Regions from separate parts of the Frigoribacterium sp. 9N genome, predicted to be linked through region 1. Evidence: predicted binding sites of a transcription regulator. Region 1 holds the regulator's gene; the other holds the start of a gene.
The links. The regulator HspR, encoded in region 1, represses chaperone genes until heat shock. The targets are predictions, from matches to a motif close to AAGTTGAGTCNNNNNGACTCAACTT.

Region 1 (15,382 bases):
GCCGACTCAAGGCCGGCCCCCAAGGCTTTCGTCACACCGCACCACGAAGGAGAAAAGCACATGGCACGTGCAGTAGGAATCGACCTCGGTACCACCAACTCGGTCGTCAGCGTCCTCGAGGGTGGCGAGCCCACCGTCATCGCGAACGCCGAGGGTCTGCGCACGACCCCCTCGGTCGTCGCCTTCACGAAGGACGGCGAGGTGCTGGTCGGCGAGACCGCGAAGCGCCAGGCCGTCACCAACGTCGACCGCACCATCGCGTCGGTCAAGCGCCACGTCGGCACCGACTGGAAGGTCGAGATCGACGACAAGAAGTACACCCCGCAAGAGATCAGCGCGCGCATCCTGGGCAAGCTCAAGCGCGACGCCGAGCAGTACCTGGGCGAAGAGGTCACCGACGCCGTCGTGACCGTCCCCGCGTACTTCAACGACTCCGAGCGCCAGGCCACGAAAGAGGCCGGCGAGATCGCGGGCCTCAACGTCCTGCGCATCATCAACGAGCCGACCGCCGCGGCGCTCGCCTACGGCCTCGACAAGGGCAAGGAAGACGAGCTCATCCTGGTCTTCGACCTCGGTGGCGGAACGTTCGACGTCTCGCTGCTCGAAGTCGGTAAAGACGAAGACTTCTCCACCATCCAGGTGCGCAGCACCTCGGGTGACAACCGCCTCGGCGGCGACGACTGGGACAACCGGATCGTCGAGCACCTGATCAAGAAGTTCAAGGACGCCCACGGCGTCGACCTGTCGACCGACAAGATCGCCAAGCAGCGCCTCAAAGAGGCCGCCGAGCAGGCCAAGAAAGAGCTGTCGTCGAGCACCTCGACCAGCATCCAGCTGCCGTACCTCACGCTGACGGCCGACGGCCCGCTCAACCTCGACGAGACGATCTCGCGCTCGCAGTTCGAGCAGTGGACGAGCGACCTGCTCGACCGCACCAAGAAGCCGTTCAACGACGTCATCAAAGAGGCGGGCGTGAAGGTGGGCGACATCGCCCACGTCGTGCTCGTCGGTGGCTCGACCCGCATGCCCGCGGTCACCGAGGTCGTCAAGCAGCTCACCGGTGGTCAGGAGCCCAACAAGGGCGTCAACCCCGACGAGGTCGTGGCCGTCGGTGCCGCCCTCCAGGCCGGCGTGCTGAAGGGTGAGCGCAAGGACGTCCTGCTCATCGACGTCACCCCGCTCAGCCTCGGCATCGAGACCAAGGGTGGCGCGATGACGAAGCTCATCGAGCGCAACACCGCCATCCCGACCAAGCGTAGCGAGACCTTCACGACGGCCGACGACAATCAGCCGTCCGTCGCGATCCAGGTGTTCCAGGGCGAGCGCGAGTTCACGCGTGACAACAAGAACCTCGGCACCTTCGAGCTGACCGGCATCGCCCCGGCCCCCCGCGGCGTCCCGCAGATCGAGGTCACCTTCGACATCGACGCCAACGGCATCGTGCACGTGTCCGCGAAGGACAAGGGCACCGGCAAGGAGCAGTCGATGGTCATCTCGGGCGGCTCGTCGCTGTCGAAGGACGACATCGAGCGCATGGTGCGCGAGGCCGAGGAGAACGCCGCCGAAGACAAGGCGCGTCGCGAGGCCAACGAGACCCGCAACTCGGCCGAGCAGCTCGTCTACTCGATCGAGAAGCTGATCAAGGAGAACGACGAGAAGCTGCCCGCGGACGTCAAGTCCGAGGTCCAGGCCGACGTCGACTCGCTCAAGTCCGCCCTCGCCGGCGACGACGAGTCCGCGATCAAGCCCGCCTTCGACAAGCTCAACGAGAGCCAGCAGAAGCTCGGCCAGGCGATCTACTCGCAGAGCCAGGCCGACCAGGCCGGCGCTGCCGGTGCGGCCGGTGCCGAGGGTGCTCCCGCCGACGGCCAGGCCCAGGGCGACGACGAGGACATCGTCGACGCCGAGGTCGTGGACGACGACGACAACGACAAGAAGTAGAGGCGGTCGGCATGACTGACGACAACAAGACGCCCGACGACGAGCCGCGTCCCGCGACCCCGTCCGAAGACGGCGGCACGGCCGACGTGGTCGAGCCCGACGAGCTCGTCGACGCCGAGGCTCCCGACGTCGAGACCCCGGCCGACGCCGAGGCCCCGGCCGGGGCCAAGGCCGCCGCCGAGTCGATGGCCGAGGCACCCGAGGGCACCGAGACGCTGAGCGCCGACGACGAGGCGATCCTCGACGCGGCCAGTGCCGACCTGGTGGCCGACATGCGACAGGACATGCTGCGGGCCCAGGCCGAGCTGGTGAACTTCCGGAGGCGCGTCGAGCGTGACCGCGAGGCCAACCGCGAGGCCGTGGTGGCCGAGGTCGTCCGTTCGCTGCTGCCGGCGCTCGACGACCTGGCCCGTGCCGAACAGCACGGCGACCTGGCCGAGGGCCCGATGACCGTCATCGCGCAGAAGATCCGCGGGGGGCTCGACAAGTTCGGCCTGGCGCAGATCGGCGCGAAGGGTGACGTCTTCGATCCCAGCAAGCACGACGCCCTCGTCCAGCTGCCGAGTGCCGACGTCACGGTCAACACCGTGGCCGACGTGATCGAGCCGGGCTACACGATCGGCGACCGGGTCATCCGGGCCGCCAAGGTCGCGGTGCACACCCCCCAGTAGCACCCCGGTGACGGGCGGCCCCCGGGCTGCCCGTCACCACCCCCCTGCGACGCGAGTCGCGATCGGCGGTGGGCTCCTCGACGAGGTGCCCACCGCCTCCCCCGTTCTCTTCCGGTCGCTGCCAGGCAGCGACTTCCAGTCAAGGAAGGAGGTGCCGCATGGCGAGTCAGGACTGGTTCGACAAGGACTTCTACGCCGTCCTCGGTGTCTCCAAAGACGTCACGCCCGCCGAGCTCAAGAAGGTCTACCGCAAGCTCGCGCGCAAGTACCACCCCGACTCCAACCCCGGCGACGCGGCCAGCGAGGCGAAGTTCAAAGAGATCAGTGAGGCCCACTCGGTGCTCTCCGATCCCGAGCAGCGTCGCGAGTACGACCAGGTGCGCGCCATGGGCGGCGGTGCCCGCTTCGCGGCCGGCAGCGGCGGCCCCGGAGGCGCGGGCGGCGGCTTCGAGGACGTCTTCGGCGGCATGTTCAACCAGGGCGGACAGCGCACGCAGTTCCGCCAGGGCGGCAGTGGCGGTGGCTTCGACGACATCTTCGGCGGCATGTTCGGCGGTGGTGGATTCGGCCAGACCAGCGGCGGCTACCGCGGCTTCGGCGGCCCGCAGAAGGGCCGCGACATGACGGCCACGACGACCCTCGACTTCCAGACCGCCATCGTCGGCGAGACCATCACGCTGCAGGCCTCGAACGGCAAGCCGATGAAGGTCCGCATCCCGGCCGGCGTGCACGACGGCCAGAAGATCAAGCTGCGCGGTCGCGGCGAGCAGAGCCCCGACGGCGGCGAGGCCGGCGACATGGTGCTGACCGTCGCCGTTCGCAAGCACCCCGTCTTCGAGCTCGACGGCAAGAACCTGCGTCTCGACGTACCGGTCACCTTCGCCGAGGCGACGCTCGGTGCGACCATCGAGGTGCCCACCCTGGGCGGCGACCCCGTGCGTCTGCGCGTCGCACCGGGCACGCCCTCGGGTCGCGTCCTGCGCGTCAAGGGGCGCGGCGTGCACGCCAAGGACGGCGTCGGCGACCTGCTCGCCACCGTCCAGGTCGCGGTGCCCGCGCACCTCAACGACAAGGCGCGCGAGGCCGTCGAGGCCCTGGCCGCCGCGCTGCCGGCCGAGAACCCGCGCGACGACCTGATCGCCCGCGCCCGGGCCTGACGAGACCGACCCGACCCGCGCCTCCTCGGCGGCAGGCCACGAGCGACGAGACAGGAGACGAGATGGACCGACCGGACCCCACCCAGTGGCCGATGGACGAGCACTCGCCCCTCTTCGCGATCGCGACCGCCGCCGAGCTCTCGGGCCTGCACGCGCAGACCCTGCGGCAGTACGACCGGCTCGGCCTGGTCGTCCCGCAGCGCACCGCGGGCAAGTCGAGGCGCTACTCGATGCGGGACGTCGTCCAGTTGCGAGAGATCGCCCGACTCGGCGGCGAGGGCATCTCGCTCGAGGGCATCAAGCGCATCCTCGAACTCGAGAACCAGGTCACCTCGTTGCAGTCCCGGGTGCGCGAGCTCGAACGGGCCCTGGCCGACGAGATGGTCAACCGGCCCGGCGCCCGGGTCTTCGCCGCGGGCGAGAGCGGCGTCGTGCCGCTGCGACACGGCACCCGCCCGTCACGGCAGACCTCGGTCGTCGTCTGGCGGCCGCTGCGCTGACGCGCGGCCCCGAGAGGTCGCGACCCGCAGCGCGCACCGGGAGGTGGGCGGCAGGTCGTGACAGGTCGGCCGCGCGGACTAGCGTTGGCGGGTGATCGACTTCGAGCAGCTGCGCCGGTGGCCCGACATCGAGGCCCCCGAACTCGTCGCGCACGACGCCAGCGACCGGCTGCTGCTCGACACCGCCGACGAGGCGCTCGCCGACCACCCCGAGGCCGTGACCGTCATCGGCGACCGCTACGGCGCGCTGAGCCTCGGGGTCGCGGCCCTGTCGCCCGGCACCCCCGTCCGCGTGCACCAGGACGCTCTCTCGGGCGAACGCGCGCTCGACGCCAACGCCGGCCGCCTCGGTCTCGCCACGACGTGGTCGCACCACGGTCTCGACGAGGCCCTCCTCGAGGGCGCGCGGACGGTGCTGCTGCAGCTGCCCCGAGGGCTCGACGCGCTCGACGAGATCGCGGGGTCGATCGCCCGGTACGCCCACCCCGACGTCCGCGTCCTCGCCGGGGGACGCGTCAAGCACATGACCCTCGCGATGAACGACGTCCTGGCGCGCCACTTCGGCGAGGTGACCGCCGGGCTGTCCCGCCAGAAGTCCCGGGTGCTGACCGCGACGACCCCGACCCCAGGAGGCGCGCTCGGCTGGCCGCGCACCTCGCGTCACGGCGACGTGGTCGTCGTCGCCCACGGTGCGGCGTTCGCGGGCACCTCGATCGACGTCGGCACCCGAGCGCTGCTCGCCGTCCTCGACCGCGCGGCTCCCGAGGCCCGGGACGTCGTCGACCTGGGGTGCGGCACCGGAGTGCTCGCCGCCTCCTTCGCCCTCGCCCGACCGGACGCCCGGGTGGTCGCCACCGACCAGTCGTGGGCGGCGGTCGAGTCGGCGCGGGCCACCATGACGGCGACCGGCGTGGCCGATCGGGTCGTCGTGTCGCGCGACGACGCCGGGTCGTCGTTGCCCGAGGCCTCCGCCGACGTCGTGCTGCTGAACCCGCCGTTCCACGTCGGGGCGACGGTGCACACGGCCATCGCCCACAAGCTGTTCGAGGCGGCCGCCCGTCTGCTCCGCCCGGGCGGTGAGCTCTGGTGCGTGTGGAACTCGCCCCTCGGCCACCGGCCGGTGCTCGAACGCGTCGTGGGACCGACCACCCAGGTCGCCCGTGACCGGCGCTTCACGGTGACGCGGTCGGTCCGTCGGGGCTGACCCGGGGCGGGGCCCGGGTCGGGTCCTGTCAGCGGGCCTCGGCCTCGGTCTCGACCTCGACCTCGACCTCGTCGAGGCGCAGCGACGCGTCGATGTAGGCGAGCAGGGCGTGCGCGTAGGCGTCCTCGGCGACGGAGGCGCGGTGCCGGAGGTCCGTGTCGCCCCCCGTCGGGCGGGTGGTCACCTCGTAGACGGTTCCGCCACCGTCTCCGTCACCGCTGATGTCGGGGTCGCCGCCTGGGTTGGTGGTGCTGTCGCTGTCGCCGCCGCTGTCGGGGCGGGAGCCGGTGTCGACGTGTCGCGCGAGCCCGCGGAACACGGGGCCGAGCAGCTCGCGCAGCTGGTCCTCGCGGGGCAGCCACAGGCTGTCATCGGCGGCGACCGAGTCGAGGGCCCACTCGGTGGTGCCGTTGAAGCCGAGCTCCGTGCCCGTGGGGTACTCGTGGACCTCGATGGTCATGTCGCTGAGCGTGAAGACGTCGCCGTCGAATCCCGGGGTCTCGATGACGAATCGGTCTCCGGCGCGGGGCCGCCAGCGCAGTCCGGCGTCGCGCAGGCGGCGGGCGAGGGCGTGATCGAGCATCGGCCCATGATGCACCGTCGAGGTGGGAGGGAGTGACGGGGTGCCGACCCGCAGAGATTCGCGCCCGATTGCTCGGGCTCGGGGTCGACTCGGACTCGGACTCGGACTCGGGCTCGGGCTCGGATGCGCGCGCGGGGGAGGGGCGGTCCGGTCCGCCGCGTCAGCGAGTGGTGACGACGTTGCCCGTGCCGTCGGTGTTGAGCAGGGGCTGGAGGTCGTCGTCGAGCCGGATGGTGTTGTCGTCACCCATCGCATCGACCTGGTCGACGCGGGGCACGTCGACGGTGTTGCGGTCGCCCATGACGACCACGACCCGGGTCGGACCGAGGGTCAACTCGGCGTCGCTGCCGTTGACGATGACGGTGTCGCAGCCGTCGGGCAAGGTCTTGGTGCGGGGCTCGTCGTCGCCGAACTGCATCCAGGCGAAACCGTCGACGCACGTGTCGTCGGCGGGATCGGTCGCGGTCGAGGCGCCGCCCGCGGTGGAGGGGCCGCCCGGTGCCGGTGCGGTGGTCGTCGACGTGGTGGTCGCGGAGGGGCCCGGGTCGATCGTCGAGGCGGCGCTCGTGCAGCCGGCGAGGCCCGCGCCGAGGGCGACAGCTGTCACGAGGCTGATCAGGGTCGAGGTCGTCGTCATGGGGTGCTCCGGGGCGGGGATGGAGGGTGGGTGGTGCGGTTCGGGGGCGTCAGAGCACGAAAGGACGGGTCCAGCCAGGGGCTGGACCCGCCTCTCGATCACTCCGCGGCGGGTTCGGCCGCGGTGGAGACGGAGTTGGCCTGGCCCTGGTCGTCGACGGCCGGGGCCTCGCCGGCGTGGTGGACCGTGTTGCGGTCACCGGCGAGCTGCACGGTGCCGACGTCCTGCACCGAGACGGTCACGTCGGAGCCCTCCACGACGAGCGTGCTGACTTCGTCGAGCACGACGGTCCCGGTCGAGCCGACGATCGAGACGAGGTCGCAGCTGCTCGTGTCGAGCGAGGGCGCGACGTCGTCGGTGGCCCCGAGGTCGACCAGCATGAAGCCGTCGTCGCAGCTGCCGACGGGGGCGGCGTCCAAGGAGGCGGTGCTGCTCACGGTCGGGCTCGGTGTCGCGTCGGTCTCGGCGGAAGAGCACGCTGCGAGCGTGAGGATCATCGTGGTCGCGACCAGGGCGGCGGAGGCCGGCCCGCGCCGGCGGAGGAGGCCGACCATCAGCGTGCGGTGACGGTGTTGTCGGTGGTGCCGTTCTCGTTGACGGTCGGAGCGGCCCCGGTGTGGCTGACGGCGTTGCCGTCGCCGGCGAAGTCGACCGTGCCCACGGCACCGGCCGTGACGGTGACGCCCTGGCCCTCGACCACGAGGTGGCTCACGTCGGCGAGGGTGACGGTGCCGTCGCTGCCCACCACGTTGATGCTGTCGCAGGGCTCGGTGAAGGTGACCTCGGGCGTGTCCTCGTCGAGGACGACGACGGCGTTGCCGTCGATGCAGGTCTCGGTGACGGCGGGTTCGGGGGTGACCTCGGCGAGGGGTGTCGTCCCGGCCTCGGCCTCCGTGTCGGCGTTCGAGGTGCAGCCGGCGAGGACGGCGACGAGCGCGACGCCGAGGGCGGCTGTCCGCAGGGTGGAGGTGCGCATGGTGGTTCCCTTCGGGAGGTGGGGGGACGGTGCGGGGGACCCGACCCCACCCGACACCAGGGAGTCCCCCATGCCTCGCACCACACCCGCCAGCCGGTCCACGAAAGAACAGCGCACGCAGCACGCCGAGACCTACGCGCCCCTCGCGCGGTACGCCTCCGAGGCGTTCGGGGCCTTCCTCCTCGTCGTCGGAGGCGTGGGCACGGCCGTGTTCGCGTCGTCGTTCCCGGACGACGGCAACGCGCTCGGAGTCGGCTTCCTCGGCGTGGCCCTGGCGTTCGGGCTCAGCGTGATGGCCGGCATCTACGCCGTCGGTCACATCTCGGGTGGCCACTTCAACCCGGCCGTGACGGTCGGCTTCGCCCTGGCCCGTCGGACCCCGTGGGCGAGCGTGCCCGGCTACGTCGTGGCGCAGCTCGTCGGGGCCGCCGCCGGAGCCAGCGTCGTGGCGCTCGTCGCCGCCGACGGCCCCGCCGGCTACTTCGCCGCGGCCCGGGACTCGGGCTTCGCCTCGAACGGCTTCGGCGCGTCGTCGCCCGGCGGTTTCGGCCTCGGAGCCGTCCTCGTCACCGAGATCGTGCTGACGGCCGTGTTCGTCGGCGTGATCTTGTCGGTAACCGCCAAGGGTGAGTACAAGGCCCTGGCACCCTTGGCGATCGGCCTGACCCTGACGCTGATCCACCTGATCAGCATCCCCGTGAGCAACACGTCGGTGAACCCTGCCCGCTCGCTGGCGGCCGCCCTCTACGGCGGCCCCGACGCCCTGGGCCAGGTCTGGGTCTTCTTCGTGGCGCCCCTGGTCGGCGGCGCCCTGGCGGGCCTGGCCCACCGCGTCCTGCGCCGTCGCGCCTGACGGGCGACCCGAGCGGCAGGGGACGCAGGAGGCGCGGGTCGCGTGACCCGCGCCTCCTGCGTCCTCGTGCGGTGACGCCGGTGCCGACCGTCGCTCGAGCGGAGGCGACGACGACGCCCCGCCCGTCGGGGGCGACGACCTAGACGACCGTGGCGCTCCGGACCCGGTCGGCGGCGGTGGCCATGTGGTCGCGCATCGCGGCGAGCGCGGCGTCGGGATCGCGTGCCTCGATCGCGCGGAAGACGGCCCGGTGTTCGCGGTACGCGGCCTCGGCCTGGTCCTTCTCGGTGAGCCCCCGTTCGACCCAGAGGCGCAGCAGCGACCGGGTGCTCTGCAGGAGGTCCTTGAGCACGACGTTGTCGGCGCTGACGGCGATCTGCAGGTGGAACCGGATGTCGGCCTGGAGGAACGCGTCGAGGTCCTCGAGCGAGTCGGCCATCACCTCGATGTACCCCCGCAGGGCGTCGACGTCGGCGTCGGTGGCCCGCTCGGCGGCGTAGGCGGCGGCCTGGATCTCGAGCCCGCCCCGGACCTCGATGAGCTCGCGCGTGCGTGCCGCGTTCAGCATGAGACCCCAGCTGAGCGTGGTCGGCAGCAACTCCGAGGTCTGGTCGCGCAGGTAGGTGCCCGAGCCCGGGCGCACCGTGACGATGCCGAGGATCTCGAGGGCGGCCAGGGCCTCGCGGACGGTCGATCGCCCGACGCCGAGGCGTTCGGCGAGCTGCCGCTCGGGGGGGAGGCGCGACCCGGGAGTGTCGGGGTCCCCTACGAGGCCGCCCGCGCCATGCTCTACGGCCACACCTGGATCGCGCTGACGAACGGCCTGCGCGGCTCGAACCCGTTCAGCGACGCCTGCCACATCGCCATGGACTACGGCCGCGAGTCGATCGTCCGTGACGACTGGAAGAAGATCTTCGACGACAGCCAGCTCGACTCGGTCATCGCGCGCATGCTGAAGATCGACGCCGTCCGCCGCTAGGCCGCGACGACGGGAACGCAGGAGGCGCGGGTCGCGTGACCCGCGCCTCCTGCGTTCCCGCGTGGTGCGGTGGTCGCCCGGGCCGACCGCCGGGGCGACGCCCGTGTCAGGATCGGGTGACCTGCCGCGGCGAGCGGCGACGACGAGGGGATGCGCGGATGGCGGACATGGACGAGATCGTGCACGTGGTGTTGGTGGAGTGGGCCGAGGGGGCCCCGGCCGACGTGGCCGATCAGGCGACGCGGCTGTCGACCGAGCACCTGACCGGCATCGACGGCGTGCTGTCGGTGTCGAGTGGCGAGAGCGTCAGCCCCGAGCAGCTCGAGGCCGGCTTCGACTGGATGCTCGTGGTGCGCTTCCGTGACGCCGCGGCCCGCGACGGCTACCTGCCGCACCCCTCGCACCAGCCGGTCGCGAGCTACCTCGGCGACGCGTCCGCCCGGGTCGTCGTCTTCGACGTCGAGGCGTAACGCCTGGAGGCGCGGGAGGCGCGGTTCGGCTGGCCGGCGCCCGTGCCGACGAGGAACGCCGAGGCGAGGGCGGCCACGATCACCAGCATCCCGACGGTGCGATCGGCCGTGAAGAAGACGACCAGGGCGATCGCCGTCAGGGCGAGCGGGGCGAGGGCGCGGAGCCAGTTCGTCATGAGAAGCACTGCTCCTTCATCTCGGTTCTGATCGGTCGGGAAAACGCTAGGACGCTCGCGCCGGTCGATGCCAGTCGATTGACGTGATGCCCAGGAACACCGCTCCGCCCGTGATCGCACGACGTCGATCCGGCGGTAGGTTCACCTCATGAAGGTCCTGGCCGGCATCGTGACCGCGCTGCTCGTGGTGTCGGTGCTGCTGGTGCTCGCGGTGCGGGCCGACCCGGACGTGCCGCTCGTGCTGTCGGGGTCCGACGCGCGCCTCCCGTACTGCACGACCTACGAGCCGGTGATCGTGGCCGACCTCACGACAGAGACCCTCCCGGCCTGTGCACCGCACGGGGTCGAGCTGCGCTTCCCCGACGGCTTCGTCATCGACCTGCCCGACGAGCCCGGCGCCGGCGGACGCCCCTCGGATCGCTACGACTACGGCTACGTCGACGTCGGGGCGTTCGGCATGTACGCGTCCCGGGCTGACCACGCCTGCGAGGACGTCGAGCAGTGGGGCACCCCCGAAGCCATCCGCCGCGTCACCGAGGCCTTCGGCGACGACTACGCCTGCGTGCCCGACCAGCAGTGAACTGTGGAGGCGCGGGTCGGCTCCTCGAGACACGATCGGTTTGACGCTTCAGCCGCCACCGCTCACCCGTTCGGCGCCACCAGCACCTTCGCGTGCTCGGTCTCCCCGCTGTCGAGCTCGGCGAGCAGGGCCGGCAGCTCGTCGAGGCCGACCGTCCCCGTGATGAGCGGCCCCGCCTCGACCGAACCGTCGGCGAGTGCGCGCATCGCGCCGACGAAGTCGGAGTGCGTGTAGGCGAGGCTGCCGACGACGGTCAGCTCGCGGCTCTGCCAGTCGCCGTACGAGACCTCCGAGGTGGTCATCGGGTAGCCGAGCAGCGCGAGCGTGCCGCCGCGGCGGACCAGCTCGGCGCTCGGCTGGAACAGCGAGGAGGCGCCAGTGCACTCGTAGAGGACGTCCGCCCCGAGTCCGTCGGTCAGCTCGAGCACCCGCGCCGTGAAACCCTCGCCGGGAGCGTGGACGTCGGTGAAGCCGAGGCGGCGGGCGGTCTCGCGCCGCGCCTTCATGGGCTCGACGATGACGACGGCTCCGGCGCCGGCGTGGCGGGCGTGCTGGGCGGTGAGCAGGCCGATGGGGCCGGCGCCCTGGACCACGACGACGTCGCCGAGGCGCTGGCCGGCACGGCGCACGGCATGGAAGGTGACGGCGGTGGGCTCGACGAGGCCGAGCTGCTCGTCGGTGAGGCCGTCGAGGGCACGCTGGACGCGGCGTTCGTGGACGGTGACGTGCTGGGCGAAGGCTCCGTGGGTGGGGGCGTCGGGCGAGATGCCGTTGGCCTCGGCGAAGGCGGTGTCGCAGTGGTCGGGGTGTCCGGCGCGGCACATGGCGCAGGTGCCGCAGGGCGGGCCGACGCTGGCGACGACGCGGTCCCCCACGGCGACGGTCGTGACCCGGCTGCCGGCGGCGACGACGGTGCCGGTCCACTCGTGGCCGAACACGGCGGCGGGGATGAGCCCGCCGGACGCCCACCCGTGGGTGTCGGTCGCGCACACGCCCGTGTACCGGATGCGCACGACGACCTGGAACCCCCCCGGAGCCTCGAGGTCGACCTCGGCGAAGGCGACCGAGCGCTCGGCGTCGACGGTGGCGAAACGGGTGCGGGCAGGCAGATCGGTCATGCCCACCAGGGTAGATGTGGGCGACAGGTGTTGCTCAGCCTAGGGAGCGGGCACGGCCTGTGTTCTCGTAGCGCTCACTTGCTGCTCGCCGGCGCCTCGTCCACCTCGGACTGCGCGGCTTTCGCGGGACGCTCTGGCCGTGTCGCCTGGACGATCTGCCCGATCATGAGGCCGACGAAGAGCAGCCCCCAGAAGACCGACCCCTCGGGGTCGACAGCGTGGACTCCGGCGAAGAGAGCAATGACGGAGCAGTTCAGGACGAGCGCCCATTGCAGTTCGTAGCGTGACAGGGCCTGCTCACCCGACCCGGCGGAATTCGTTCTCGAACATCGGCATCTCTCCTCTGATCAGAGCCCGCCCAGCACGAGCTACGCCCACCGTAGATCACGCCGACATGTCACGCATCTCATGGCGTACGCATCCTGCCCGTCGTGGCCACCGCGGGTGACCCGCTCGTGCCGCTCGACCCCGCGGCCACCCGCCTCGAGGCTCCCGCCGGTGCGAGGGTGGACTCCCAGGGCACGGTCGTGGTGGTCCCCTGTGAGGGACGTTACGAGCTCGACCGCACCGCCGGCACCGTGTCGTTCACGCCCGAGCTCGCCTTCACGGGAACGGCGACATCGGTGCCCTCCGTCGTGACCGACGCGGCCGGAGCGACCGACGCCTCCACCCTGACCCAATCGGTGACCGAGGTCGCGAAGCTCGACGCCTCAACCCGCGAGCGTGTAGTCGTGCACCGCCTTGCCGCAACCGCAAATCACGTGTTGAAGTTACTACGTTTCATCAGGGCGACAGCATGAGTCAAACTTCCTAGGCAGAACAGCTGGACGGGGGCCGCCTGTTTACTTTTCGGAACACTGTTGATGCATGACGCCTCCACGTTTCGAGCAATCGGTAGACCCACCCTCCGGACTGGTGTAAGGGGTCAGCCGCAAGTTATGCGTGCTTATTGGCGGCATCTATCAATGCGACGACCTCCTTGACCCGCTTGCGAAGGTCCATGGGCCACTCGCTTACCGGCACGTCCTCCGCGCTCCTGGCTATCGCCACCTTGCTCGGTTGCTTAATGCCTAGCCTTCCTGCGTCGAGAGGATTCGCCCAGCGCTCTTGGGCTGCAAGGGACCGCGTCTTAATGCTCGGATGCGCAGCCTGGATGGACTTGGTAAGCACCGGCTCGGGGATGTAGTTCTCGATCGTGTACCCGGCCGTTACCCACGCTTTGCCCGTCTCTGGGTCAGATGCAATCTCGTCAATGACCCTTTGTTTACTGGAGTTAAGCCTTGCACCTTTAGTCTTTTTGTCCGAGTCGATTACAACTACCATGAACCGATTTAGATTGCGTAGTGAAATGAATTCGTCGATCTCATCAGAATCGAGAGGAGACAACGTATTAAGAAGGGCTCCGCCGTAGAACATCACCGAGTAGTGAGTTCCCTCGATAAATCTGGCGGGAGCGATTTGCTCAATCCAGCGCCTTAGATAGATGCGGTCCGACGGACCTTCCACCCACAAAACTGCATTGGTTTGAACGAGGTCCGACGGCCTATATCCCAAGTCAGCGCAGATTTGAGCGCGTTGTCGAGCTGATCCGGCGAACCTAACAATTGATGCGCCATCTCGCCGCTCGACATGGAATATCTTCCCAATCGCCGAGTCCAGCATATGAGCGGAGTGCGTGGCAATAAAATATTGGTTTGAAGTACTTTCGGAGAGATAACGAAGCAGCTTTCTCTGTAGAACCGGATGCAGGTGGACTTCGGGCTCTTCGATGCAGAGGATCTGACCTTGCGTAACCGTGGCTGCGGCAGCGATTATGACGACTTCGTGGACGCCAGTCCCCATGTTTTCGATCGGCAACGTGCGTCCGCCTTGCGTGACATGGATCGTCGCAAGGTCGTGCGGAATGTCGATCGATACAGATGTGTCATCCAACACCGCCCGCACGAAGTCCTGCACCTTAGTAAATAGGTTCTTGTCGTCGAGCCTGTCGCTCGATGGGTTCTGAAGCTGCTGCAGGCGCCGTTTGATGCTCAGCCCGTCCAAGTTTGGTGCCAGCTCATCGCCCTCTGAGATCGACCTGACACCGCTGACGGTAAAGGCCTGCGGCGGCTTAGGGCGCGCTCGTTCAATCCACTGGAGAACTCGAAGTGCGTCATCGCCAGCGCTGCCGCCCGTGGTACCCGTCAGATCGCGCGACAACTGCCTTGATAGGTCTAGGTTGCCGAACGCCAAAGCCATGGCTTGCATACCGTCTGCATCGATCACGCCCAAGTCACCGACCGGCCACCACACACCCTCGCCTTCGTCGCCTTGCGGCTTCAGGACCCTGTGCGAGAAAAACGCACGCAAGTCCGCTTTCCTTTCCTCGCTTTGCCTCGCGATAATTGGCCATTCCAGCAAATCATCTAGCCCATAAAACTGCAATCGCCGGAGACTATGTTCCGAATCCGACAGCGGCCTGTCCCATGGCGTTTTTGTCAAGTGATCTGACCCAAACGTCAATGCGATCATGCGAAGAACGTTCGATTTTCCAACATTATTTTGTCCCGCAATGAGGTTCACTTTTCCGAGGGGGTGTAGAACTGCCGGTTGATTGGACGGAACACTGCGGTAGCCCCTGAAGCTGAATCCTTGCACGATCGTCATCTCGTAATCATGGCGGATCAAACACCCCTCCGCTGGAGACCTGGCCTCCGGAAAAGCTCTTTAGTGAGCGATTGGCGACCACCTGGTGGCTCCGGCACCCTCTGCACCCCAGCCTCAACTTCTGGGTGACACGGGGTCGCCATATGCCTAAGCCTCGTGCCATTCGTCGTTCAGGGAGTGACCGTAACCGACTCTGAGGGTGCACTCCGCGCACCCTCCTTATGACCTGAGTGGCCGCATGTGAAATCTCGTAGTTGGTGGACCTTCCTGTTTCCTCCAGCAGCGTGGAATGGCTCACACCAACCTGTTGAAAATTGACGATCATGACCCCGCCCCGCAGGTAGGCGTCGACAAACGACGCGCAGCCAGCCGACGACAAGTCGACAATTGACGCCCCGCTAGATAGGCATACGTGACTAGCCCCGAGCCCCGAGAAACTCGGGGGCGAAGTCGGCCAGCCATAGGGCCAGACAATTGGCCACGGTTCCAGCCAGCTATACATAGACCGGCCGGCCCCACTCGCTGCAGGAGTGGGTGTGGGCGACGGCGACACGGGCCCGCTGGACCATAAGCTCTAATAGTGAACGCTTACGGCCTCGACCTTGCCCAGGCGGCACATATGGTCGAATCAGAGAACTTTGGCGACTGGTACCGAGACCCATGGGGTTGGCCCGAAATTCGACCAGCTGCGATTGAGCAGCTCGACCTCGACGACGTCCACGTTGGCGCCGCACCGGGTGGGCCACGCTGGTTAATCGAGCCAAGCTTTCATCTCTTTGAAATCCCGAAGAGCTTTTTTGGACTCCGGCCGGCAGTACTGCTGGACCCAACGTCCCGTCTCGTGTTCTCCGCCGCGGTCGGTGCCTTTGCGGGCAAGCTTGAACAAGAAGT
Region 2 (15,382 bases), 200 kb from region 1:
GGTGCCGGTCCCGATGATGCTGTTGGGCCCGTAGCCGATCGTGACGGTGGCGCCGTCCTGGCCGTGACCGGAGAAGACCGGGCGGCTGGTCGTGACCGTGGAACCCGCTTCGGGGGTCTCGACAGTCGGGGCGACGATCACCGGGGGCTGTTCGCCGTTCTCGGGGTTGAGGGTCACCGTCGAGGTGGTGGTGTTGTTGCCCTTGCCGGTCTGGCTGGCCTCGAGGACGTGCTTGCGGTCGTCGACGTCGGTGGTGCGGATGGTCCACTGGCCGTTGGCGAGCACCTGGGCGCTGCCCAGGACGGTGCTGCGGCCCTCTTCGCGGACGGTGACCTGGGCGCCGACCTCGCCGGTGCCGCGCAGGGTGACCGGGCCGCCGTCGTGGGCCATGCCCTCGACCGGAGCGGTGATCGCGACACCGGCGCCGTAGGCGACGGTGACGACGATCTCACCGTTGGCCTCGCCGTCGATCTCTTGGTGGATGCGGACGTCGTAGTCGCCGCCCGCGTCGGGGGCGCCGATCGGGGTCGACCAGGCACCCGAGCCGAGGCGGGCCTCGGTGCGGGCGATCTCGTCGCCGTCGACGTCGCGGATCACGACGGTGGAGCCGGGGTGGGCGGTGCCGGACAGGACGGCGTCCTGCTCGAGGTCGGCCGGGAACGACACCGAGCCGCGCACAGGGGAGACGTCGAGCACGACGTCGAGGGTGGTCTCGCCGGTCTTCTCGCCGTTCTCGTACTGCGAGAGCGGGATCGGGTTCGAGCCCAGCGTGAGGTCGGTCACCGTGTGCGACCAGCGCCCGTCGGTGCCGGCCTGCACCTGGTCGGGGACGGCAGTGTCGATCAGCACGAACGACCCGGGGACGGCGGTGCCGGAGATGACGGCCGTCCGGTTGGGGATGTCGACCGAGTCGACCTTGCCGGAGAACCCGTTGATGGCGATCTCGGTCCGGACGCCCTGGATGTAGCTGTAGATGTAACCGGTGCTCAGAGCCGCGGCGGCGTCATTGAGCACGAACGAGAACGTGTTGTCCGCGGCCGCCTTCTCGATCTGGACCGCGTTGGGCGAGAGGCGGTCGGGGCCGACGTAGACGTTCGCACCGGCCATCCCGGATGCCTTGCCACTGACGGTGACCCTGCCGTCATCGCCACGCACGACCTGCAGGTCGCCGATGGCGGGCAGGCGCCCGGTGGAGATGGTCTCCCACGTGCCCGACTCGCCGTACTTCAGGCGTACCGTCTCACCGGCACTGAGCAAGGGGGACAGGGTGATCGTCGCGTCGCCGTCGTCGTTCGTTCGACCCGTCGTGCCGTTGCCGCCGGACATGTCCTCGACGAACACGTCCGCGTCATTCTCGCCTCCGGTGATCGTCAACGTCACCGTGTCGTCCGCCTCGTTGTACGACGGGGCATACGACTTCGATTCGATTCCCTGGAAGGAGAGCGGAGATGAGTTCGACAGGCCGAAGAACGAGTAACTACCGATTCGAACCGGGGCGCTCATCGGTGTGCCCGTGACTTTGTTCACTACTCGGGAGTTGCCGTCGATCGAGAACAGAGTCGCGTCGGAGCCGCACCTTCCGCCCAGGGCGACGTAGGGCGTGGACGAGCTCTGGTTCTTGAAGAGGCAGCGATTGGCGTCGCCGTCCACGGCCTCCGCGTAGAAATAGTCCCCGACCCTGGTGGTCGTGAAGACCATCGAATTGGACTGTGCGTCAGCGAGGGTCTGATAGGTGCGGACGTTCCAGGCCGTCGGCGATGCCTGACCGTAGATCGTCCCGTCTGCGCCTTGTCCGACGAACTGCACCTGAGATCCGTCGACGGGTGAGCTGGTAGGGGAAGGGGCTGCGGCCACGGCCGCGGGGCCGAAGCTGAGGCCGGTGACGATCGTGGCTGCGGCCAGCCCGATCGCGCCGGTGCGCTTGAGAGTTTTCTTCATGTGAGAGAGGTGTTCTTTCATGTCTGGGCAACGCGATGCGCCGCCAGGCGAACAGATAGTGAAATGTTAGACACAAAACAAGGCATGCACAACATGACAGGTGCGAGGGCTTGCGATCCGGGCGTGTCGGCGTAAACTTGAGCCAGCTCCACTCAAGTTTCGAGAAAGGCACATCCATGGCGAACATGCAGGGCGCTCCGGCTTCCGACGAGAAGCAGAAGTCGGCGCTCGAGAAGTACGGCGTCGACCTCACCGCCATCGCCCGCAGCGGCAAGCTCGACCCCGTCATCGGCCGCGACGCCGAGATCCGTCGCATCAGCCAGGTGCTCACCCGCCGCACCAAGAACAACCCCGTCCTGATCGGCGAGCCCGGCGTCGGCAAGACCGCCGTCGTCGAGGGCCTCGCCCAGCGCATCGTCGAGGGGGACGTCGCCGACAGCCTGAAGGACAAACGCCTGATCAGCCTCGACCTCGCCGCCCTCGTCGCCGGGGCCAAGTACCGCGGAGAGTTCGAAGAGCGCCTGAAGGACGTGCTGAAAGAGATCACCAAGAGCGACGGCCAGGTCATCACCTTCATCGACGAGTTGCACACCCTGATGGGTGCCGGCGGGGGCGAGGGTTCGGTCGCCGCGTCGAACATGCTCAAGCCGATGCTCGCCCGCGGCGAGCTGCGCCTCATCGGCGCCACCACCCTCGACGAGTACCGCCAGTACATCGAGAGGGACGCGGCCCTCGAGCGCCGCTTCCAGCAGGTCTACGTCGGCGAGCCCAGCGTCGAGGACACCGTCGCGATCCTCCGCGGGCTCAAGGAGCGGTACGAGGCGCACCACGGGGTCACGATCACCGACGGCGCCCTGGTGGCCGCCGCCTCCTTGTCCAACCGCTACATCCCCAGCCGTCAGCTGCCCGACAAGGCGATCGACCTCGTCGACGAGGCGGGTTCCCGCCTCAAGATGGAGATCGACTCGTCGCCCGTCGAGCTGGACCAGCTCTACCGGGGCCTGGTGCGCCTCCAGATCGAAGAGCTGGCCCTCAAGAAGGAGACGGACGACGCCTCGCAGGCCCGCCTCGCCACCCTGCGCGAGACCATCGCCCAGCAGCAGGCCGCCTACGACGACCTCGACGCCCGCTGGCAGGCCGAGAAGGCCGCCCTGCAGGGCGTCGGCACGCTACGCAGCGACCTCAACGAGGCCCGCATCGACGCCGACCGCGCCCTGCGTGAGGGGCGCTACGAAGATGCGGCGCGCATCAGCTACGAGCGCATCCCCGACATCGAGAAGCGCCTCGCCGACGCCGAGTCGTTCGAGAAGTCGGGCGACCGGCTGGTCAGCGACTCGGTCACCGACGCCGACATCGCCGAGGTCGTCGCCGCCTGGACCGGCATCCCGGTCGGTCGTCTGCTCAGCGGCGAGACCGAGAAGCTGCTGCACCTCGAGAGCGAACTCGGGAGGCGCCTCATCGGTCAGAAGGCCGCCGTCCAGGCCGTCAGCGAAGCGGTGCGGCGCACCCGCGCGGGCATCAGCGACCCCGACCGCCCGACCGGTTCGTTCCTCTTCCTCGGCCCCACCGGGGTGGGCAAGACCGAGCTCGCCAAGGCCCTCGCCGACTTCCTCTTCGACGACGAGAAGGCGCTCGTCCGCATCGACATGAGCGAGTACGGCGAGAAGCACAGCGTGTCCCGCCTCGTGGGCGCGCCTCCCGGGTACGTGGGCTACGAAGCCGGTGGTCAGCTGACCGAGGCCGTGCGTCGTCGCCCGTACAGCGTCGTGCTGATGGACGAGGTCGAGAAGGCCCACCCCGAGGTCTTCGACGTCCTGCTGCAGGTGCTCGACGACGGCCGGCTGACCGACGGGCAGGGCCGAACCGTGGACTTCCGCAACACGATCCTGGTGCTGACGTCGAACCTCGGCTCGCAGGTCATCACCGATCCCGGCCTCAGCGACCCCGAGAAAGAAGAGCTGGTGCAGGGCCTGGTGCGCCAGGCGTTCAAGCCCGAGTTCGTCAACCGGCTCGACGACATCGTCGTGTTCTCGACCCTCAGCACCGACGACCTCGGCCAGATCGTGTCGCTCTACGTCGACCGCCTCGGACGACGGCTCACCGATCGCCGCCTCGCGCTCGCCGTCACCCCCGACGCGCGGGCCTGGCTCGCCGACCGCGGCTACGACCCGATCTACGGCGCCCGGCCGTTGCGCCGCCTCATGCAGCGTCAGATCGACGACAAGCTCGCGATGGCGCTGCTCGGGGGCGAGATCGCCGACGGCGACACCGTGCGGGTCGACGTGGCCGACGGGGGCGAGGGGCTGACGGTCGTGCGGCACGACGTCGGCGAGCCCACGCCCGGCGACCTGGACGACCTGCCCGCCTGAGCCCGGCAGACTGGAACCATGCGCACCTGGGTGAAGATCTGCGGCCTGTCCACGCCCGAGACGGTCGACGCCGCCGTCGAGGCCGGGGCCGACGCCGTGGGGTTCGTCTTCGCGGCCGGCAGTCCGCGCACGATCGATCCCGAGGGTGCACGCGCGTTGGCGGCGCGCGTGCCGGCGGGCGTCGAGACCGTCGGCGTGTTCCGCGGGCAGGGCATCGAGACGGTGCTCGAGTCGGCCCGCGCCTCCTCGGTGTCGACCGTCCAGCTGCACGGCGACGAGACCCCGGCGGACGTTGCCGCCGCCCATGCGGCGGGCTTCCGGGTGATCCGTGCCGTCAGCGCCGCCGTCTACGCGGCCGAACCCGAGGAGGCGCGGGTCGCCTTCCGAGAGGACGCCCTGCTCCTCGACGCGATCGACCCCGGTGCCGGCGCCACCTTCGACGTCGGGCCGCTGCTGTCGGCGCCGCCTGCCCGGGAGTGGCTGCTGGCCGGCGGGCTCACCTCGGACAACGTCGCCGGGCTGCTGGCCGGACTCCGACCCCATGGTGCCGTCGGGGTCGACGTCAGCTCGGGCGTCGAGTCGTCGCGCGGCGTGAAGAGCGTCGACCTGATCCGTGCGTTCGTCGAGGCCGCCCGAGCCTGAGCGAACCCGGCCGGAGCGGACCTGGCCTGACCCGACCTGGCCTGAGCGGACCCGGCCTCAGCCGACGAGCGTGCGGGCGTCCTCGACGAACCGGTCGACGTGCGCCTCGGTGGTGTCGAACGAGCACATGAGTCGCACCTCTCCCGTGGCGCGGTTCCAGTCGTAGAAGTGGTGCGCGGCGCGGAGGGGCTCCACGGCCTCGGGCGGCAGGACGACGAAGACGGCGTTGGCGTCGACCGCCTGGGTGACAGCGACGCCCGGCAGGGTGGCCAAGCCGTCGGCGAGACGGGCGGCCATCGCGTTGGCCCTCGTCGCCGACCGCAGCCAGAGGTCGCCCTCGAGCATGGCCAGGAACTGTGCCGAGACGAAGCGCATCTTCGAGGCCAACTGTGCGTCCATCTTGCGCAGGTAGACCAAGCCGGCCCGTGCTTCCTCGGAGAAGGTCACGACCGACTCGCCCAGCACCAGGCCGTTCTTCGTGCCGCCGAACGAGACCGAGTCGACGCCGGCGTCGCGCGTGATCGCGCGGAGCGGGACGCCGAGGGAGGCGGCGGCGTTCGCCAGGCGCGCGCCGTCGAGGTGCACCCGCATGCCGAGCGTGTGCGCGTGGTCGGTCACGGCCCGGATCTCGTCGGGCGTGTAGACCGTGCCGAGCTCGGTGCTCTGCGTGATCGTGACCGCGAGGGGCTGAGGGCGCTGCTGGTCGCCCCAGCCGTAGGCCTGCCGGTCGATCAGCTCGGGCGTGAGCTTGCCGTCGGGGGTCGGCACGGTCAACAGCTTGATGCCGCCCAGGCGTTCGGGAGCGCCGCCCTCGTCGGTGTAGACGTGCGCGGTCGTCGCGCAGATCACGGCCGCCCAGCGCGGGGTGAGGGCCTGGAGGGCCGCGACGTTCGCACCGGTGCCGGTCAGCACGGGGTCGATGGTCGCCCCCTCGCCGAACGTCTCGACGACGACCTCGGCCAGCCGCTGCGTGTACGGGTCGGCGCCGTACGAGCCGACGTGGCCGCCGGCGGCGTCGACGATCGCCTGCAGCACCTCGGGGTGGGCTCCGGCGTAGTTGTCGCTGGCGAACGTGTGGACCGAGGGATCGTGGAGGCGCGTCACCCGTCGATTCTGCCCGACGGCCGGGTCCCGGGGTGTCAGGAGGCGCGGGGGCGCAGGGGAGTGCAGGGCCTGTTCCGAACGGTGACGGCCGCAACGTCTTGTGCAATGTAAATGTCACACGTAGAGTAGTACGTGACGCATCGTCGACTCGATGTCCCGCCCGGTCGGACCCGCCGGGCGCTCCTTCCACCCCGAGAGGCCCCGTCATGCTGTTCGCCCACGCCCCGAAGCTCGTCCTCGCCGGTCCGTACCCGGTGATCCGTCCCGTCGCCGATCGGGCGGCGGCACTCGACGCCGAGGTCGTCGTGCTCTCGTGCGAGATGGCGACCCCGATCGACGACGTCGTCGGCTTCGACTGGGCCGTGGTGGCCGTCGACGCCGCCACCCCGACGGCGGTACAGCTCGACCGTGCGGTCGACAGCCTCGCGGACGGCCTGCGTCGCGGTGCCCTCGTCGTCGTCGCGTCGGATCGCCCGGTCGCCCAGGCGGCGAGGCGTTTCGCCGACGACCTCGCCCGCGCCAGCGGGCTCCCGACCGGCGAGGCGTTCGCCGTCGCCGCGTGCGAGGCGGGTGTCGTCGCCTGGGCCGTCGACGCCCAGGCCGAGGACGAGGCGGCGCATCTGCTCGAACGCATCGGCGCCCCGGTGGGGGACGGCGTGCCCGTGGCCTGACCCGGTCGTCCCGCCGGCCCCCGGGGCGTGCGACAGGATGGACCCATGGGTGGAGTGCTGATCGGGTTCGCGATCATCGGCGTGATCATCGTGACCGGCTACGTCGTCGGTCGCATCGACCTGCTCGGAGAATCCGGCCACCGGGTGCTCTCGCGCCTCGTCTTCTTCGTCCTCACGCCCTGCCTGCTGTTCTCCACCATCTCGCAGGCCGACGTCCACGTGCTGTTCTCGCGGTTGTTGGTGGTCTCGGCGCTCGCCTCGCTCCTGGCCGCCGTCCTCTCGGTCGTCGTCCTGAAGTTCGTCCTCCGACGCAGTGCGGCGCAGACGGCCATCGGGACGATGGGTGGCGCCTACGTCAACGCGAACAACATCGGCCTGCCCGTGGCGACCTACGTGCTGGGCAGTGCCACCTTCGTCGCCCCCGTCCTGCTCTACCAGCTGCTCGTGCTCACGCCGATCGTGCTCGCCGTCATGGACACCGTGACGAACCGCGGCAGCAGCCTCGGGCGCACCATCGCCCGACCGTTCACGAACCCCCTGCTGATCGGGTCCGCCCTCGGTGTGCTCGTGGCGGTCACCGGCCTCGAGATCCCCCAGGCCGTCCGCGAGCCGTTCGAGTTGGTGGGCGGTGCCGCGGTGCCGGTCGTCCTGCTGTCGTTCGGCATGTCGTTGTACGGCTCGAAGCCGTTCCAGGCAGGGCAAGGGCGCGCCGACATCGTCGTCGCCGTCGTCCTCAAGCTCGTCGTCATGCCGGTCGCGGCCTGGCTGCTCGGGGCGTTCGTCTTCGACTTCGACCGCGACGAGCTCTTCGTGGCGGTCGTGCTGGCCGGTCTGCCGTCGGCCCAGAACGTCTTCAACTACGCCCAGCGCTACCAGACCGGGGTCGTCGTCGCCCGAGACACGGTCTTGGCGACGACCATCCTCTCGGTTCCCGTGCTGGTGCTGGTGGCGGCGTTGCTCGCCTGACCCGCGCCTCCTGGTGTCGAGCGCCGCAGGCGAGCGGGGCCGGGGTTCAGAAGATCATCGGGCGGTCGTCGTCGAGCTCGGTCTCGAGGTCGAGGTCGACGACCACGGGGACGTGGTCGCTCGGGGCGTCGCCCTTGCGCTCGTCGCGATGGATGGCCGCGGACGTCACGAGGCCGTCGAAGGCCTTCGAGCCCAGGATGAAGTCGATGCGCATGCCCTCGTTCTTGGGGAAGCGCAGCTGCTTGTAGTCCCAGTAGGTGTAGCCGTCGGGCAGGCGCGAGCGGACGACGTCGGTCAGGCCGACCTCTTCGAAGCGGAAGAAGGCGTCGCGCTCGGGTTGGCTGACGTGCGTGTGGCCCTCGAAGACCGACATGTCCCACACGTCGGTGTCGAGCGGTGCGACGTTCCAGTCGCCCATCAGGGCCAACGGCTGGTCGGGGCGCGCGGCGAGCCAGGCCTCGGTCTCGGCGGCGAGCTTCGAGAGCCAGTCGAGCTTGTAGTCGTAGTGCGGGTCGCCCAGTTCGCGGCCGTTGGGCACGTAGAGGCTCCACAGGCGGACGCCCTCGACCGTGACGCCGATCGCCCGCGCCTCCTTGGGCTGGTCGGGGCCTTCCTGGCCCTTGGCGAAGCCCGGCTGCGACGGGAAGGTGATCTCGACGTCCTCCATCGGCAGGCGGCTGACGAAAGCGACGCCGTTCCACTGGCTGAGCCCGTGCAGTTCGACCTCGTAGCCGGCCTCGCGGAAGGCGTCGTAGGGGAACTGCTCGGGCTTGCACTTGATCTCTTGCAGTCCCGCGACGTCGACGTCCTCACGGACGAGCCAGTCGACGACCCTGCCCACTCGAGCCCGGACGGAGTTGACGTTGTAGGTCGCGACGCGCATGCCGACCACGGTACCGGGCCGGCACCGGCGGGGTCCGAGGCCGCCGCCGTCCACCGACGGGGCGTCGAGCCGTGTCCGCCCGCCCCGACGTTCGGAGCCCGCCTGCTCTACCATGGGTCACCGTGACCGACGCACGCACGCAGCTCATCGACTACATCGGCTCCGAGGCCGTCTTCCACGGCGACTTCACGCTGACCAGCGGCAAGAAGGCGACGTACTACATCGACCTCCGCAAGGTCAGCCTCGACCACCGCGTCGCGCCCCTGATCGGCCGGGTCATGGTCGACCTGATCGACGAGGTGCCCGACGTGTTCGCGGTCGGTGGCCTGACGATGGGCGCCGACCCGATCGCCGCCGCCGTGCTGCACCAGGGCGTGGCGCTCGGCAAGGACTACGACGCCTTCGTCGTCCGCAAGGAGCCCAAGGACCACGGCCGCGGCAAGCAGGTCGAGGGCCCCGACCTCGAGGGCAAGCGCGTCATCGTGCTCGAGGACACCTCGACGACCGGCGGTTCGCCCCTCGCCGCCGCCAAGGCCCTCGAGGCCGTCGGAGCCGAGATCGCCGCCGTCGCCGTCGTCGTCGACCGCAGCACCGGGGCCCGCGAGGTGATCGAGGCGGCCGGCTACCCCTACTTCGCCGCGATCGGGCTGGAAGACCTCGGGTTGACACCGTGACCGACGACCGGCCCAGGGGCGACGACGGCGACGACGCCGGGCGCGACGACGCCAGCGACTGGCTCGCCGCCCAGTTCGACGGTGCCGACGACGACGACGCGACCGACACCCCGTCAGGAGGCGCGGGTCGTCTTCCCGACACCGCCCCCGAGGACGTCCCCACCCAGGCCCTCGACCTGCCGCCGGCCACCCGAGCGGTCGACGTCCCCCACGACGACGACGACCCCGAGCGACCGGCTGACCCGGGTGGTGCGTCCGTGCCCACGGGCTCGGCCGAGGTGTCGCCTCCGACCCCCTTGCCGTTCGTCGTGCCCGAGTCCCCGGCCGGGACGCCTCCGCCGAAGACCTTCGGTCACCCCCAGGCACTCGACCTCGGAGCGCTGACGGGGTCCGTGCCGCCGCCGCCTCCGTCGTCCGTGCCCGTTCCCGACCTTCCCGCTCAGCCCAAGTCGAGGCGACCCGAGTCGCCGCCGTCCGACCCCGAGGACGCCGATGACGCCGGTGATGCCGCTCAGGCGTCGGGTCTCGCCGACGTCGAGGAGCGTGCCGGCGTGAGCGACGAGCCAGGGCCCTTCACCGCCCTCATCTCGGCACCCCGGGCCGAATCCGCCGAACCAGCGACCTTCGACTGGGATGCTCTGCCCGAGCCCGAGCCCGAGCCCGAGCCCGAGCCCGAGCCCGAGCCCGAGCCCGAGCCCGAGCCCGAGCCGGCGTCCGATGTCGAGCCCGAGTCCGAGCCGATGCCCGAGCCCGAGCACCGAGCGGAGCCGACGTTCCAAGCGGCGGCAGAGCCAGAGCCGACGCCCGAGGCCGAAGTCGAGCCCGAGCGCCTCGTTGAGCCGGAGTTCCAAGCAGAGCCGGAGCAGACGCCCGAGCCAGAGCCGATGCCCGAGCCCGAGCCGGAGTTCCAGGCAGACCCCGAGCCCGAGCCGGCGTCCGATGTCGAGCCCGAGCCCGAGCCGGCCGTCGATTCCCGCGAAGGCGGTGTCGAGGCGCCGTGGTGGGTCGAAGAGCACCACGAGATGACGCGGCGTGAGCGTCGTCTGGCCGAGGCAGCCGCAGCCGCAGCTGCTGCGGCCGCTGCCGCCTCGGCGGCCTCCCGTGGCGGGGTCGAGCCCGGCGTCCCCGGCGCCGCGGCGGTCCCCTCGACGCCGACGCTGACGCCGACGCCGACGCCGACCCCCACGACCCAGGCGTCGTCCGTCCCGGAGCCCAGGGCCGACTCCGGCTCGAGGGGGGACCGCGAGCCCACCTTCACCGAGATCCTCGGCGTCGTCCCGTCAGGTGCAGGCACCGCGCCCGTCGAGCCGCGGGGCGCACGTCCCGAGAGCGAGCACGAGCCCGAGCACGCGACGAACGCGGACGACGCCCCCGGCGCCTGGTCGCTGTCCGGCTCCGGCGACGTTCCGCCGTCCGAGGTCGGGCCCGTGCCCGACGTCGAGCAGTCGTCCCGCGCCGACCGAGACCCAGACGCCGACGCCGACGACGAGGGCCTGGACGACGGGGCCGAGGTGACGACCGCGACCGCGCTGTTCGCGCCTCCTCGTCCCGCCCTCGACGAGCGCGCCGACGTCGACGACCCCGGGGTCGATGCCACGCAGGTGCTGCCCGGCGTCTCGATGAGCGCCACCTCGGCCCTGACGGGCGAGCGGCCGCGCCGTGAGGTCGGCGGAGCCGGCGTGTTCGTGCCGCAGACCCGTCCGGTGAACGAGAGGCCCGCCACGACACCCCGCACGGCGGGTCTGGCCGAGTGGGTCCGGTCGCACAAGGGGCTGGCCGCCGTGGGTGCCGGGCTCGTGATCCTGTTGTTGCTGGTCGCGCTCTTCTTCCTCTCGCGATCGCTCTTCGCCTCCACCGACGACCTCACGAGCGACGCGTCGGCCGCCGCCGCGGCACCGACCGCGGCCCGGACCGTGACGGCTGCGCCGGTCGAGCCCGCCGCCGAGGTCGCCCCGGCCGGGCCGCTCGCGGCAGGCACGCACTCGTACGCCGACCTGCAGGGCGGCGAGTGCTTCTCGGCGTTCGAATCGGCCTGGCAGCAGGACTACGAGGTCGCCGACTGTGCGCAGCCGCACGTCGCCCAGCTCACCCGACTGGGCACCCTCGACGGGGACGCGGCCGCGGCCTACCCGGGTGCCGACGTGCTGCAGAGCCAGATGAACCTGCTCTGCACGGGCGCGGACGCGCTCGACCGGCAGGCCGCCGCGGCCTACCCCGACGTGCAGTTGCTCGCGAGCTTCCCGGCCGACGCCGACGCGTGGGCCGCCGGCGACCGCACGTACTCGTGCTTCGTCAACCGCAGCGGCGGCGAACCCCTGACGACCAGCCTCGTCGCCGTCGCGGGCTGACGCGTCGAGGCTGCCCGCGCCTCCGGAGGCCTCAGGCCTCGGACGGCACCACGTCGGACTCGATCGGCTCGCTGCGCACCAGTTCGTGCACCCCGGCCAGGATCTCGTTCGGCCGGAACGGGTAGCGGTCGATCTCGGCCTGGTCGCTGATGCCCGTCATCACGAGGATGGTGTGCAGCCCGGCCTCGATGCCGGCCATGATGTCGGTGTCCATCCGGTCGCCGATCATCGCCGTGTTCTCGCTGTGCGCGCCGATGCGGTTCATCGCCGAACGGAACATCATCGGGTTGGGCTTGCCGACCACGTAGGGCTCCTTGTTGGTGGCCTTCGAGATCATCGCGGCGATCGCGCCCGTCGCGGGCAGCACGCCGTCGGCGCTCGGGCCCGTGGCGTCGGGGTTCGTGACGATGAAGCGTGCACCGCCCAGGATGAGCCGCACGGCCTTGGTGATCGAGTCGAACGAGTAGTTGCGCGTCTCGCCCACGACGACGTAGTCGGGGTTGGTCTCGGTCATGATGAACCCCGCCTCGTGCAGGGCGGTGGTCATGCCGGCCTCGCCGATGACGAAGGCCGAGCCGCCGGGCATCTGTGACCGGCAGAAGTCGGCGGTGGCGAGGGCGCTCGTCCAGATGCGCTCCTCGGGCACGTGCAGCCCCGAGGCGCGCAGACGGGCCGCCAGGTCGCGCGGGGTGAAGATCGAGTTGTTCGTCAGCACCAGGTAGGGCGTGCCCTCGTCCTGCCACTGCTGGATCAGGTCGGCCGCGCCGGGCAGGGCGTGGTTCTCGTGGACGAGCACGCCGTCCATGTCGGTCAGCCAGCATTCGACGTCTTCGCGTGCACCCATGGCGCTCACCTTAGCGAGGTGCCCTGACGACGAGGAGGCGCGGGTCGCCTCCGCCCACCGCCTACCCTGGTCGGATGCCCCAGGACGAGTCCCCGACCCCGCCGAGCGACGAACTCACGCACGGGGTGGGCCCCTGGCCCGGCGGCGAGGAGGCCTGGCCCGAGGGGGACCACTTCGACCCCGAGCTGCTGCGCGAGGGTGACCGACGCAACGTGGTCGACCGCTACCGGTACTGGACGATGGAGGCCGTGGTGGCCGACATCGACGCGCACCGGCACGGCTTCCACGTCGCCGTCGAGAACTGGCAGCACGACATGAACATCGGGTCGATCGTGCGCAGCGCCAACGCCTTCGCGGCCGACACCGTGCACATCATCGGTCGCCGCCGGTGGAACAAGCGGGGGGCGATGGTCACCGACCGGTACCAGCACGTGCTGCACCACCCCGACGTCGAGACGTTCCTGGCGTGGGCCCGTGAGCAGCGCCTCCCCGTCCTCGCCGTCGACAACGTCGAGGGGTCCGTGCCGATCGAGACGTTCGACCTGCCCGAGCGCTGCGTCCTCGTCTTCGGGCAGGAGGGGCCTGGCCTGTCGCCCGAGGCGCTCGCGGCGGCCGAGGCCGTGCTCGAGATCTCGCAGTTCGGCTCGACGCGCAGCATCAACGCGGCGGCGGCCGCCGCCGTGGTGATGCACTCGTGGGTCGTGCGTCACCGCTTCTGACCCCTCGATTCGGGCGATCGTTGACCTGACTCATATTTCACACCTATACTCTTGATGATCGGCCTGAGGGTCGATCACCTCCTGTCTCCCGAACAGAAGCGAGAGTGCCCCGTGCCGTCGTCCGCCCCGTCCCCCGCCGCTGGCGGCTCCCGCTCGGCGCCCCGGGTCCTGCTCGTCGCGGCGCCGTTGATGGCCCGCAGCGGGGTCTACCGCTCGACCCACGACCTGGTCGCCGAAGCGCGGGGCCGGGGGCTCGACTGGCGAGCCGTCGTGGGGCTGCGCCCGACGGCTCGCGGCACGGTCGCGACCACCCCCGGCGTCCGCGAGGTGACGGTCCACGCGCACGGTCGCGCGGTCGTCGACGAGGTCGCCGGTCTCGTGACGAGCGCCCCCGAGGCCGATGCCGCCGACGTGGTCGTCACGCTCGTCACGCAGAGCGACGTCGCCCTCGCCCGGCTGCGCCGTCACGGGTCCACGCCCTGGGTGGCGTGGGTCCGCGGACTGCCGTGGCCCGCTCCCGGTGAGCAGGCGCGCCTCCGTCGGGTCGCCCTCCGCCTCGTCGAGGGTCGCGCCCTGCGCGGGGCCGACGACGTCTGGGCGACGACGCCGGTCCTCGCCGGCGAGGTGGCGCGGGCGCGCCGTCCCCACCTCGTCCCGGCCGGCATCCGTCTCTCGGCCCGCAGCTCGTGGGGCGAGGCGGCCACGCCTCTCGTCTGGGCGGCCCGGTTCGACGTCGACAAGCGGCCTGCGGCGTTCGTCGAGCTCGCGGCACGGGCGGGCGTCCCCGGCCGCCTGCACGGGCAGGGTCCGCTCGAGGACCGGCTCCGCGCCTCCTTGCCCGACGGCGTGACCATGCCCGGGTGGGTCGACCCGGCGAGGCTGTGGGACGACGCCGGACTCTTCGTCGGGACGGCCTCACGAGAGGCCTTCGGCCGCAGCGCCGTCGAGGCCGCCGCCGCGGGCGTGCCCGTCCTGCTGGGTGACAGCTACGGTGCCGCGCCCCTCCTCGTGACCGACCCCGACCTGCGACGACGACTCGTCCTGCCCGTGGGCGAACCCGACCGGTGGCTGTCCGCCGTCCGCGACCTGACCGCCGACCGCGCGCTGCGCCGGACGGTCTCGGACCACGTCGCCGCGAACGCCTCGCTCCTGTCCGTCGGTGCGTCGGTCGACGCCGTGGTCGACCGGCTGTCCCGGCTCGGCATCACGGCGGCCGCCCGATGAGCGGCCCGTCCGGTCGTCCGACCCGAGCGCCTCGCCCCGGGGCGGGTCCCCTCCGGGTCCTCCAGTACGGGGTGCACGACACGGGCTACCCCCGTAACGTCCGCGTGCGGGCCCACCTCGAACGACAGCTCGGCGCGTCGGTCGTCGTCGCCCCGCGGTCGCGTGCCGCGGGTCGGCTGCGTCGCGCGATCGAGGACGTCCGCTCACTCGTCCGGGGCGCCCGGCAGGCCGACGTCGTCCTGCTCTCCGAGTTCCGGCTCAGCCACGCGCCGCTCGCGTGGCTCGTCGCCCGTCTGCAGGGTGCCGCTCTCGTCGTCGACGGGTTCGTCGGTCAATACGAGACGGCGGTCGACGACTGGCGGCGCGTCTCCCCGGCATCGCCCGCGGCCCTCCGGTTCCGTGTGCTCGACGCCGCGGCCGTGAGGTGCGCGGATCTCTACCTGATCGACACCGAGCCACGGGCCGCCGAGATCGTCCGGCGCCACGGCCCTTCGGCGACGGTCGTCCCCCTCGCGGTCGGTGCCCCGACCTGGGCCACCCGGCAGCCGCCCGCTCGGCCTCACGACGCGCTCCGGGTGTTGTACTACGGGGGGTACATCCCCCTCCACGGCGTCGATCTCGTCGTCGACGCCCTCACACTGATCGGGGCCCGTCGCCGGGTCGAGGTCGTCCTCGTCGGCGACGGTCCCGCCCGCCGGGCCGTCGAGGCCCGGGTCCGTCGAGCGGGCCTCGGCGACCGGTGCACCTTCGTCGACGCGGTGCCCGAAGACGAACTCCTCGCCCACATCGCGCGGGCCGACGTCGTCCTGGGGGTCTTCGGCTCCTCGGCCAAGGCCCGCGGCGTCGTGGCGAACAAGGTCTGGCAGGGGCTGGCATGCGGTCGGACCGTCGTCACCCAGCGATCGAGCGCCCTCGACGACGTCCGGTGCGCGGCAGGGGGCCTGCTCGTCCAGACCGAGCCGGCCAGCGCCTCCTCGATCGCCGACGCGTTGGCAGGGGC

Region 2: ARTHRO9V_RS04095 (ATP-dependent Clp protease ATP-binding subunit) is a predicted target of HspR. The motif match lies at 2,073-2,097, and genes of this name have one in related genera.

The regions. Positions count from the first base shown of each region.
Region 1 covers NZ_LR733392.1:14,808-30,189, reverse strand. Annotated here, with positions in the region: gene dnaK (molecular chaperone DnaK) at 61-1,941, shown strand; gene ARTHRO9V_RS03250 (nucleotide exchange factor GrpE) at 1,953-2,612, shown strand; gene ARTHRO9V_RS03245 (DnaJ C-terminal domain-containing protein) at 2,771-3,769, shown strand; gene ARTHRO9V_RS03240 (heat shock protein transcriptional repressor HspR) at 3,862-4,269, shown strand; gene ARTHRO9V_RS03235 (class I SAM-dependent methyltransferase) at 4,361-5,473, shown strand; gene ARTHRO9V_RS15965 (pilus assembly protein CpaE) at 5,502-6,056, opposite strand; gene ARTHRO9V_RS03225 (DUF3060 domain-containing protein) at 6,217-6,693, opposite strand; gene ARTHRO9V_RS03220 (DUF3060 domain-containing protein) at 6,792-7,247, opposite strand; gene ARTHRO9V_RS03215 (DUF3060 domain-containing protein) at 7,247-7,669, opposite strand; gene aqpZ (aquaporin Z) at 7,740-8,522, shown strand; gene ARTHRO9V_RS03205 (FadR/GntR family transcriptional regulator) at 8,662-9,321, opposite strand; partial or broken gene ARTHRO9V_RS03200 (phosphogluconate dehydrogenase C-terminal domain-containing protein) at 9,274-9,501, shown strand; gene ARTHRO9V_RS03195 (Dabb family protein) at 9,660-9,971, shown strand; gene ARTHRO9V_RS03190 (hypothetical protein) at 9,920-10,147, opposite strand; gene ARTHRO9V_RS03185 (hypothetical protein) at 10,296-10,727, shown strand; gene ARTHRO9V_RS03180 (zinc-binding dehydrogenase) at 10,790-11,845, opposite strand; gene ARTHRO9V_RS03175 (hypothetical protein) at 12,277-12,645, shown strand; gene ARTHRO9V_RS03170 (ATP-binding protein) at 12,782-14,491, opposite strand; gene ARTHRO9V_RS03165 (reverse transcriptase domain-containing protein) at 15,072-15,382, shown strand, end outside.
Region 2 covers NZ_LR733392.1:213,215-228,596, forward strand. Annotated here, with positions in the region: gene ARTHRO9V_RS04090 (hypothetical protein) at 1-1,938, opposite strand, end outside; gene ARTHRO9V_RS04095 (ATP-dependent Clp protease ATP-binding subunit) at 2,115-4,307, shown strand; gene ARTHRO9V_RS04100 (phosphoribosylanthranilate isomerase) at 4,326-4,949, shown strand; gene ARTHRO9V_RS04105 (low specificity L-threonine aldolase) at 5,007-6,053, opposite strand; gene ARTHRO9V_RS04110 (hypothetical protein) at 6,260-6,724, shown strand; gene ARTHRO9V_RS04115 (AEC family transporter) at 6,770-7,690, shown strand; gene ARTHRO9V_RS04120 (exodeoxyribonuclease III) at 7,737-8,573, opposite strand; gene pyrE (orotate phosphoribosyltransferase) at 8,696-9,247, shown strand; gene ARTHRO9V_RS04130 (septum formation family protein) at 9,244-11,595, shown strand; gene ARTHRO9V_RS04135 (HAD-IIA family hydrolase) at 11,627-12,439, opposite strand; gene ARTHRO9V_RS04140 (TrmH family RNA methyltransferase) at 12,514-13,158, shown strand; gene ARTHRO9V_RS04145 (glycosyltransferase) at 13,270-14,382, shown strand; gene ARTHRO9V_RS04150 (glycosyltransferase) at 14,487-15,382, shown strand, end outside.